2 regions of the Faecalibacterium wellingii genome follow, and region 2 is predicted to be linked to the other one. Evidence: predicted binding sites of a transcription regulator. Region 2 holds the regulator's gene; the other holds the start of a gene.
The links. Region 2 encodes HrcA, which represses chaperone genes, less so after heat shock. Its sites were predicted from a motif close to TGTTAGCACTCNNNNNNNNNGAGTGCTAACA; they were not measured.
Positions count from the first base shown of each region.

Region 1: MTP37_RS09375 (Hsp20/alpha crystallin family protein) is a predicted target of HrcA. The motif match lies at 1,867-1,897, and genes of this name have one in related genera.

Region 1 covers NZ_CP094473.1:1,970,566-1,974,952, reverse strand. Annotated here, with positions in the region: gene MTP37_RS09390 (pentapeptide repeat-containing protein) at 1-10, shown strand, start outside; gene MTP37_RS09385 (MmcQ/YjbR family DNA-binding protein) at 114-515, shown strand; gene MTP37_RS09380 (alcohol dehydrogenase) at 567-1,601, shown strand; gene MTP37_RS09375 (Hsp20/alpha crystallin family protein) at 2,032-2,502, shown strand; gene fabZ (3-hydroxyacyl-ACP dehydratase FabZ) at 2,677-3,153, opposite strand; gene fabF (beta-ketoacyl-ACP synthase II) at 3,157-4,387, opposite strand, start outside.
Region 2 covers NZ_CP094473.1:228,173-232,559, reverse strand. Annotated here, with positions in the region: gene dnaK (molecular chaperone DnaK) at 1-1,424, opposite strand, end outside; gene MTP37_RS01095 (nucleotide exchange factor GrpE) at 1,526-2,155, opposite strand; gene hrcA (heat-inducible transcriptional repressor HrcA) at 2,152-3,225, opposite strand; gene MTP37_RS01085 (stage V sporulation T C-terminal domain-containing protein) at 3,614-4,156, opposite strand; gene MTP37_RS01080 (BaiN/RdsA family NAD(P)/FAD-dependent oxidoreductase) at 4,382-4,387, shown strand, end outside.

The sequences.
Region 1 (4,387 bases), 1.0 Mb from region 2:
CGTGCTTTGACAACAGCATCCATGACCGGCACAGCCTACAATGCGTCCGGTATGTGGTGTCGGCCCCAAGGTCTGGTCGCCGGAAAAAACGCCCTGGGAGGAGGAAAATATCAATGGATCGCAAAAAACTGGAACAGCTGATCTTTGACAGCTGCAGTGTGGAGCCGGACTATCCCTGGATGGACACCCCGGAATCGGCGGTGTTCCGCCACCCGGGCAACCGCAAATGGTTCGCGCTGGTCACCACGGTGTCCCGCAGCAAGCTGGGGCTGCCCGGGAAGCAGCCGGTGGACATCGTAAACCTGAAATGTGACCCCCTCCTCATCGGTTCCCTGCGGATGGAGCCGGGCTTTTACCCGGCCTACCACATGAATAAGGACAACTGGATCACGGCAGCGCTGGACGGCAGTGCACCGGATGACACGATCCGGATGCTGCTGGAAATGAGCTATGCGGCAACCGCGCCGAAGCTGCGGAAAAAGCCACGGCCTTCTGCGGCTTGCCCCCTGCCATGATTGCGTGGGATGCGCAGCCCGGAAAAAATAAAGTACACGGAGGAAAAAAGCATGCTGACCTACACCTATGTTTCAAAGGGCAGGTTTGCCCTGATGGAAAAACCAAAGCCGGTGCTGCAGCACGAGCGGGATGCCATTGTGAAAGTGACACTTGCCAGCATCTGTTCCAGCGACCTGCACATCAAGCACGGCAGCGTGCCCCGGGCCGTGCCCGGCATCACGGTAGGCCATGAGATGGTGGGCATCGTGGAAGAAGTGGGCAGTGCAGTGACCAATGTGAAGCCCGGCGACCGGGTGACCGTGAACGTGGAGACCTTCTGCGGGGAGTGCTTCTTCTGCAAAAAGGGCTTTGTGAACAACTGCACCGATCAAAACGGCGGCTGGGCGCTGGGCTGCCGCATCGACGGCGGGCAGGCAGAGTATGTCCGGGTGCCTTTTGCGGATCAGGGACTGAACAAGATCCCAGACGGCGTTACCGACCGGCAGGCGCTGCTGGTGGGCGATGTCCTTGCCACCGGCTATTGGGCAGCGCGCATCTCTGAGATCACCCCCGAGGATACTGTGCTGATCCTCGGCGCAGGGCCTACTGGTATCTGCACCCTGCTGTGCGTTATGCTGCACAGCCCCAAGCGCATCATCGTGTGCGAAAAGGACGAAAGCCGCCTGCAGTTCCTCCGCCAACACTACCCGCAGGTGCTCACCGTGCAGCCGGAGGACTGCGCCGCCTTTGTGCGTGCCCACAGCGACCACGGCGGGGCAGATGTGGTGCTGGAAGTGGCAGGGGCGGACTCCACCTTCCGGCTGGCGTGGGAGTGCGCAAGACCCAACGCCATTGTGACCGTGGTGGCGCTGTACGATAAGGCGCAGACCCTGCCGCTGCCGGAGATGTATGGCAAAAATCTCACCTTCAAGACAGGCGGCGTGGACGGCTGCGACTGTGAAGAAACGCTGCGTCTCATTGCAGAAGGCAGGATCGATACCGAACCGCTCATCACCCATACCTATCCTCTGCGCCGGATCGAAGAGGGCTACGACCTCTTTGAACACAAGCGGGACGGCGTGATCAAGGTGGCAGTGGAATGCTGACAGCTGCCGTTAAGGCAAGGCACCGGCGCTCTGCACGATGCCTGCGGACGGGACCGTGAGGCGATGGCTCCCAAAAACGTGGCAGCACGCGGAACCATTGCCGTGGCCCATAGTATGTGAACCGATAAAGCGCCCCCGGAGAGCTTTTGAACGGTACTCTCCGGGGGCGTTGTTTTATTGCAGATCATATTTTGCATGAGGCTATTGTGGTGACGGGGAGATACAAACACAAGATATTGTTGCAAAAGTGTTATCTTTCCATGAATTTTAGCACTCTACTATTGACAGTGCTAAAACTGTGTGCTATAACAAAGGCGTGCTCAGGAGAAAGGGGCATGAGGGAACCGCAAGGCTCCCGGGAAGACTCCGCTCCTGATGCACGATCTTGATTTTATACCCGACCCGAACGCCGGGATTGGAGGGTTGTTTTATGTTTATGCCTGCTGTTTTTCATGAGAACCTGTTCGATGATCTCTTTGATCCGTTCTGGAACGATGTTGCACTGGAGCGTGCAATGAACCGTGAGGCTCATGACACCTTTGGCAAGCGTGGTGCGAACATGATGAAGACCGATGTGAAGCAGACCGCTGATGGCAATTATGATGTTGCAGTGGATCTGCCCGGCTGCAAGAAGGAAGACGTTCAGATGGAACTGAACGACGGCTACCTGACCATTCAGGCTGTCCGCAGCCACAGCAACGATGAGAAGGACGAGAAAGGCCGCTATCTGCGCCGTGAGACCTTCTCCGGCACCTGCGCCCGCAGCTTCTACGTGGGCGATGCGGTGAAGAAGGAAGACATCCACGCAAAGTTCGAGGATGGCATCCTGCACATCCAGCTGCCCGCTCCTCAGCAGCAGAAGGCTCTGCCGGAAAACCCCAACCTGATCGCAATTGAGTAAAACGCCGCGCATGTGCGCCAAGGCACAATGCGTATTTGCTGATCTTCACAGCGCTTTCAGAATATAACAAAACCTCCCCGTGCAGGATCAAACCGCTGCACGGGGAGGTTTTTTGTTGATCGTCTGTTTTTACCGGCCGGTCTGCTGAGACATGCGGACAGGGAACGTCCGGGTTCAGCGGTTGGCGGCTGCTTCGGTCAGAACAAAGGTCAGCTCGGCGGTGGCGGCGCACTTGCCGTCCACCCACGCCGAAGCCTTGCCCACGCCCACCGGGCCGTGCTGCTCTACCAGTTCACAGTGCAGGGTGAGCACATCGCCGGGGGTGACCTGTTTGCGGAAGCGGGCATTCTTGATGCCGCCGAAGAGAGCCAGTTTGCCCTTGTTCTCCGGCAGGCTCAGCGCTGCCACCGCGCCGGTCTGGGCCAGTGCTTCCAGAATGAGCACTCCCGGCATCACCGGCTGACCGGGAAAATGTCCGCAGAAAAATTCCTCATTGCGGCTCACGCACTTGCGGCCGATGGCCCACTGGCCCGGCTCATAGTCCAGAATGCGGTCCACAAGGGCAAAGGGATAGCGGTGCGGCAGAAGCGCCGCGATCTCCTCGCTGTTCAGGGCGTTTGCGTCTGCACGCACGGTGCGGGGTTCTGCCATGGGTCAGCCCTCCCATCTGCGCAGGGCGATGCAGGCGTTGTGCCCGCCAAAGCCCAGACTGTTGCTCAGTGCGTAGGTCATGGTCTGCGCACGGCCAGTGTTCGGCACATAGTCCAGATCACATTCGGGATCGGGCTGCTCATAGTGGATGGTGGGCGGTGCAAACTGGTCATGCAGGGCCAGCGCTGTAAATACGGCTTCGATGCCGCCCGCACCGCCCAGCAGATGGCCGGTCATGCTCTTGGTGCTTACCACGGTCAGCTGCTTTGCGTGTTCGCCGAACACCGCATGGATGGCGGCGGTCTCGCAGGCATCGTTCATGTGGGTGCCGGTGCCGTGGGCGTTGATGTGGTCCACCTGCTCCGGTGCGATGCCTGCATCCGCCAGCGTCAGCGCCATGCAGTCGATGGCACCTGCGCCGCCGGGGGCGGGGGCAGTGAAATGGTAGGCGTCGCAGTTGGCACCGTAGCCCACCACCTCAGCGTAGATGTGCGCACCACGGGCACGGGCGTGCTCCAGCTCTTCCAGCACCAGCACACCGCTGCCTTCGCCCATCACGAAGCCGCCGCGCCGTGCGTCAAAGGGCAGGCTGGCTGCATCCGGATCGGTCGCGGTGGAAAGCGCTTTCATGCTGGTAAAGCCGCCGATGCCCAGAGGGCTGATGCAGCTCTCTGCACCGCCGCAGACCATGGCAGTCTCGTAGCCGTCACGGATGCGGTGGAAGGCATCGCCTACGGCATTGGTGCCGCCGGCGCAGGCCGTCACCGGGCAGGTGCACATGCCCTTCAGGCCAAAGCGGATGGCCACCTGTGCCGCCGCCATGTTGGCAATGGACATGGGCACAAAATAGGGACTTACCTTTTCCATGCCCTTTTCTTCACCGCGGGTGTGCTGCTCCTCAATGGTGGGCAGACCGCCGATGCCGCTGGAAAGGATGACGCCGATCTGCTTGGCTTCCGCTTCGGTGTCCAGACCGCTGTCTGCAACCGCTTCAGCGGCGGCAGCAAGGGCCAGAACGGTAAAGCGGGCCATCTTGCGGGCTTCCTTTTTGTCCACGATGGTTTCCGGGTCAAAGCCCTTCACCTCGCCTGCCAGCTTGCATTTGAAATCGGTGGTATCGAACTGGGTAATGGGGCCGATGCCGCATTTGCCCGCTTTGGCAGCGGCCCAGCTGTCGGCGGTGTTGTTGCCCAGCGGGTTCACGGTGCCAAGGCCGGTGATCACGACTCTGCGT
Region 2 (4,387 bases):
GAAGCGGTGATGGTGATGTTCTGCTCCTTGCCGGTACCCAGATCCTTTGCGCTGACCTTCACGATGCCGTTTGCATCGATATCGAAGGTAACTTCGATCTGAGGCACACCACGGGGAGCCGGAGCAATGCCGTCCAGATGGAAGACACCCAAGCTCTTGTTGTCGCGTGCGAACTCACGCTCGCCCTGCAGCACGTTGACCTCAACAGAGGGCTGGTTGTCGGCAGCGGTGGAGAACACCTGACTCTTGTGGGTGGGGATGGTGGTGTTGCGGTCGATGATCTTGGTGCACACGCCGCCCAGAGTCTCAATGCCCAGGCTCAGCGGGGTGACATCCAGCAGCAGCAGGCCCTTGACGTCGCCCTGCAGCACGCCGCCCTGAATGGCAGCACCCACAGCCACGCACTCATCGGGGTTGATGCCCTTGAAGGGCTCGCAGTTCAGTTCCTTCTTGACTGCATCGTAGACAGCGGGGATACGGGTGGAACCACCGACCATCAGGACCTTCTTCAGGTCAGAGGGACGCAGGCCTGCATCCTGCAGAGCCTTGCGGACGGGGCCCATGGTGCGATCCACCAGATCAGCGGTCAGCTCATTGAACTTTGCGCGGGTCAGGGTCATATCCAAGTGCTTCGGGCCGGTAGCGTCGGCAGTGATGAAGGGCAGGTTGATCTGGCTGCTCATTGCGCTGGACAGCTCGATCTTTGCCTTCTCGGCAGCTTCCTTCAGGCGCTGAGCGGCCATCTTGTCCTTGCGCAGGTCGATACCGTTCTCGGTCTGGAATGCGTCTGCCATCCAGTTGATGACGCGCTCATCGAAGTCATCGCCGCCCAGATGGGTATCACCGTTGGTGGCCAGAACCTCGGTAACGCCGTCGCCCATCTCGATGATGGACACATCGAAGGTGCCGCCGCCCAGGTCGTAGACCATGATCTTCTGGTCCTCTTCCTTATCGATGCCGTATGCCAGAGAAGCGGCAGTGGGCTCGTTGATGATACGCTTGACGTTCAGGCCCGCAATGGTGCCTGCGTCCTTGGTGGCCTGACGCTGGCTGTCGTTGAAGTAGGCAGGAACGGTAATGACGGCCTCGGTGACGGACTCGCCCAGATAAGCCTCGGCGTCAGCCTTCAGCTTCTGCAGGATCATAGCGCTGACCTGCTGGGGAGTGTACTCCTTGCCGTTCAGGGTCACCTTGTGATCGGTGCCCATGAAACGCTTGATGGAAGCGACGGTGTTCTCGGGGTTGGTGATGGCCTGACGCTTTGCGACCTGACCCACCAGACGATCGCCGGTCTTGGTAAAGCCGACCACAGACGGGGTGGTGCGTGCACCCTCAGAGTTTGCGATAACAACGGGCTCGCCGCCCTCCATGACAGCCACGCAGCTGTTGGTAGTACCAAGGTCGATACCAATGATCTTACTCATAATGAAAACTCCTCTCGAAAGAACAAATCGTATTGTTTATGTGATGCTCAAATGTTGCTAAGCGGATGTTATATTCAAAACCCTTGCGGGTTTCTGCATTGTTACTCGGCCACCACAACGGTCGCATGGCGGACGATCTTATCGCCCAGCCTGTAGCCCTTCTGGTAGACCGTGATGACGGTGCCGCTCTCCTGTCCGTCCGGGGCGGGGATCTGCTGCACCGCGTTCATGAAGTTGGGGTCAAAGGGCTTGCCCAGCGCTTCGATCTCCTCCACATGGAGGACGTCCAGCGCCTTGGCAGCTTTGTCCAGCGTCATAGTCACGCCCTTTTTGTAGTTCTCGTCGGTGGTGGGGGCGTTGGCCGCCATCTCCAGCGTATCCAGAATGGGAATGATCTGGTTCACCGCAAAGGAAATGCCATCGTTGAACTTCTGGTCGGCTTCGCGGGTGGAGCGCTTGCGGTAGTTCTCGTACTCGGCAGCCATGCGCAGCAGCTGGTCTTTGGCCTGTGCAGCGTTGGCTTCGGCCGCGTCCAGCTTTGCCTTTACGGCTTCCAGCTCGCGGGCCTTCTTGTTGAACCAGCCGCCATCCTTCTTCTTGTCATCCTTCGGGTCGGCAGCTTCAGCAGCAGGCTCCTGTTCGGGTGCTGCCTGCTGGGCCTTCTCCTCGGGAGCCGTTTCGGGCTGCTCCGCTTCCTGAGCCGGAGCCGTCTTTTTTGCTTCTTCGCTCATTCCAGATCCTCCTTATAGATCACAGTCCGCCGGGGTACGGCAGCCTGTGGGGTGTCTTTTCGTTTGCCGCTCATGCCCTCGCCCAGCTGGTCTGCAAAGTAATGCAGCAGCGGCATCAGTTTCTGGAAGGGCATCCGGGTGGGGCCGATCAGTGCGATGGAGCCCCACAGGCCTCCGCCCACCAGATACCGGTCACTCACGATGCACAGGCCCGGGATCTGCGGTTCCAGATCCTCGCCCAGCAGCACGCTCTCGCTGCGGTCTGTCGGGGGAGCGATCAGGGCAGCGGCCTGCTCTTCGTCGTTCAGCAGGGTAAGGATGTCGCCCACCTTGCCGTCCAGCTGAGGCCAGTCCAGCAGATACTGCTCACCGCCCAGAAATACGTGAGGCTTGACGGAATCCTGCAGGATAGCCGCCGCCGCGCTGATGACAGGCACCAGCTCCGGGTCGATCTGGCTGCACAGCTCTGCCAGCAGCCGGGGCGAAAGATCCACCGGCGCCACAAAGGTGAGGTTTCGGTTCAGCAATGCGGCAAGAGCCGCCGCATTCTCGCGGGAGAGGCCGGTGCGTACCCGCGCCACACGGGTGCGGACGTAACCGGCAGTTGTCACGGCCAGCACAGCGGCTGCGCTGCGGCCCACCTGAACGACTTCATAGTGGGCAATGCACAGATCCTCTGCACACGGGGTGCTGATGGCGGCGGTGCAGCCGCTGATGGCGGCCAGCGCCCGGGCTGCGCCCTGCGCCAGCTTTTCCGGCTCGTGGTCGAGGCTTGCGAACACCGCATCCACACGGGCGCGACTCACGCGGTCCAGCGGCTGATCGTCGGTCAGCAGATTATCAAGGTAGTAGCGGTAGCCCTTGGCACTGGGCACACGGCCCGCGCTGGTGTGGGGCTGCTCCAGCAGGCCCAGCTTTGTCAGCGCCGCCATTTCATTGCGGAGCGTTGCGCTGGAAACTGCCATGTCAAAGTAGTTTGCCAGCACGCTGCTGCCAACGGGCTCGCCTTCGAGACCATACAGCGCCACGATCGCCTGCAAGACTCGCTGCTTGCGTGCATCCATCGTCATAGCGCCTGCCTCCTTTTTGCGTTCGCTTTGTTTGTTTAGCACTCCTTGTTCCTGAGTGCTAAGACCATTATAGCCAATTTTCCGGTGCTGTCAAGCCCCTTGGAAAAATGTTATCAAAGATTCATAATTCTGTCATAAAAAGGGATGTGACCTTGGCAGTACGTCAGGCTTTCCGGTTTTGCCAAAGCGTCTGAGGGGGCAAGCCCGCTTCCCGCTGCGCCGCGCTTTTGCAGAAAGCAGCACTGCAAATGCCGTTTGCCGCCACGACCCCACCCGTGAAAACGCAATGCCGGGCGGTCTGCAGACCGCCCGGCATTGCTCTATTATAAATAATTTTTCCGCTGAATATGCGCAAAGCAGCGCGGCGCGCATTCAAAATCGTCCCGCCTTACTCTTCCATCTGTCTGGCCAGAAACGCTGCCGCCACATTCACCGCCTTGAGCTGGGCGGCATCCGGCACAGCGGTGCGGTCTTCGGTCAGCAGCCCCACCACGCCGATCACATCGCCCGACGCAATGATGGGTGCGGCGCACAGCACCACCCGGGGCGAGCCCTCGCAGGGCAGGATGCATTTTTCCGCAACGCCCTCGCACTGGTACAGCCTGCGGCCATCCATCAGCTTTTCCAGCGGCTGGCTGATGCTGCGGTCGGCCAGCTCCCGCCGGCCGCTCCCGCTCACCGTGAGGATGCGGTCCCGGTCTGCTACAAAGGTGGTAAGCGCAAAGCTTTTGCTCAGCACCTCGGTGTACTGGGCCGCCACTGCGTTCATTTCGCCAATGGGGGAATACTTTTTAAAGATCACCTCGCCGTCGCCTGTCGTGAAGATCTCCAGCGGGTCGCCGCGGCGGATGCGCTGGGTGCGTCGGATCTCTTTAGGGATCACCACCCGTCCCAGCTCGTCGATGCGGCGCACGATACCTGTTGCTTTCATTGTTGGCTCCTCCGTTTCCTTGAAAATGCCTGCACCTCTAGTATCTGTCAGCCCGGGCAATTTATACCTGCTGCCCCGCGCAAAAAGACCTGCGCCGAATGCTGCCCCTTCGTTGCGTTTCCGGCAGGGTTCTGCTACAATGATACAAAAAGCCGTTTTCATAAGCACAGCACCCTGCTTATGAGGACAGCTTCTGAAATTCTGCTGAGAAAGGCAGGTGTCAGGATGCCG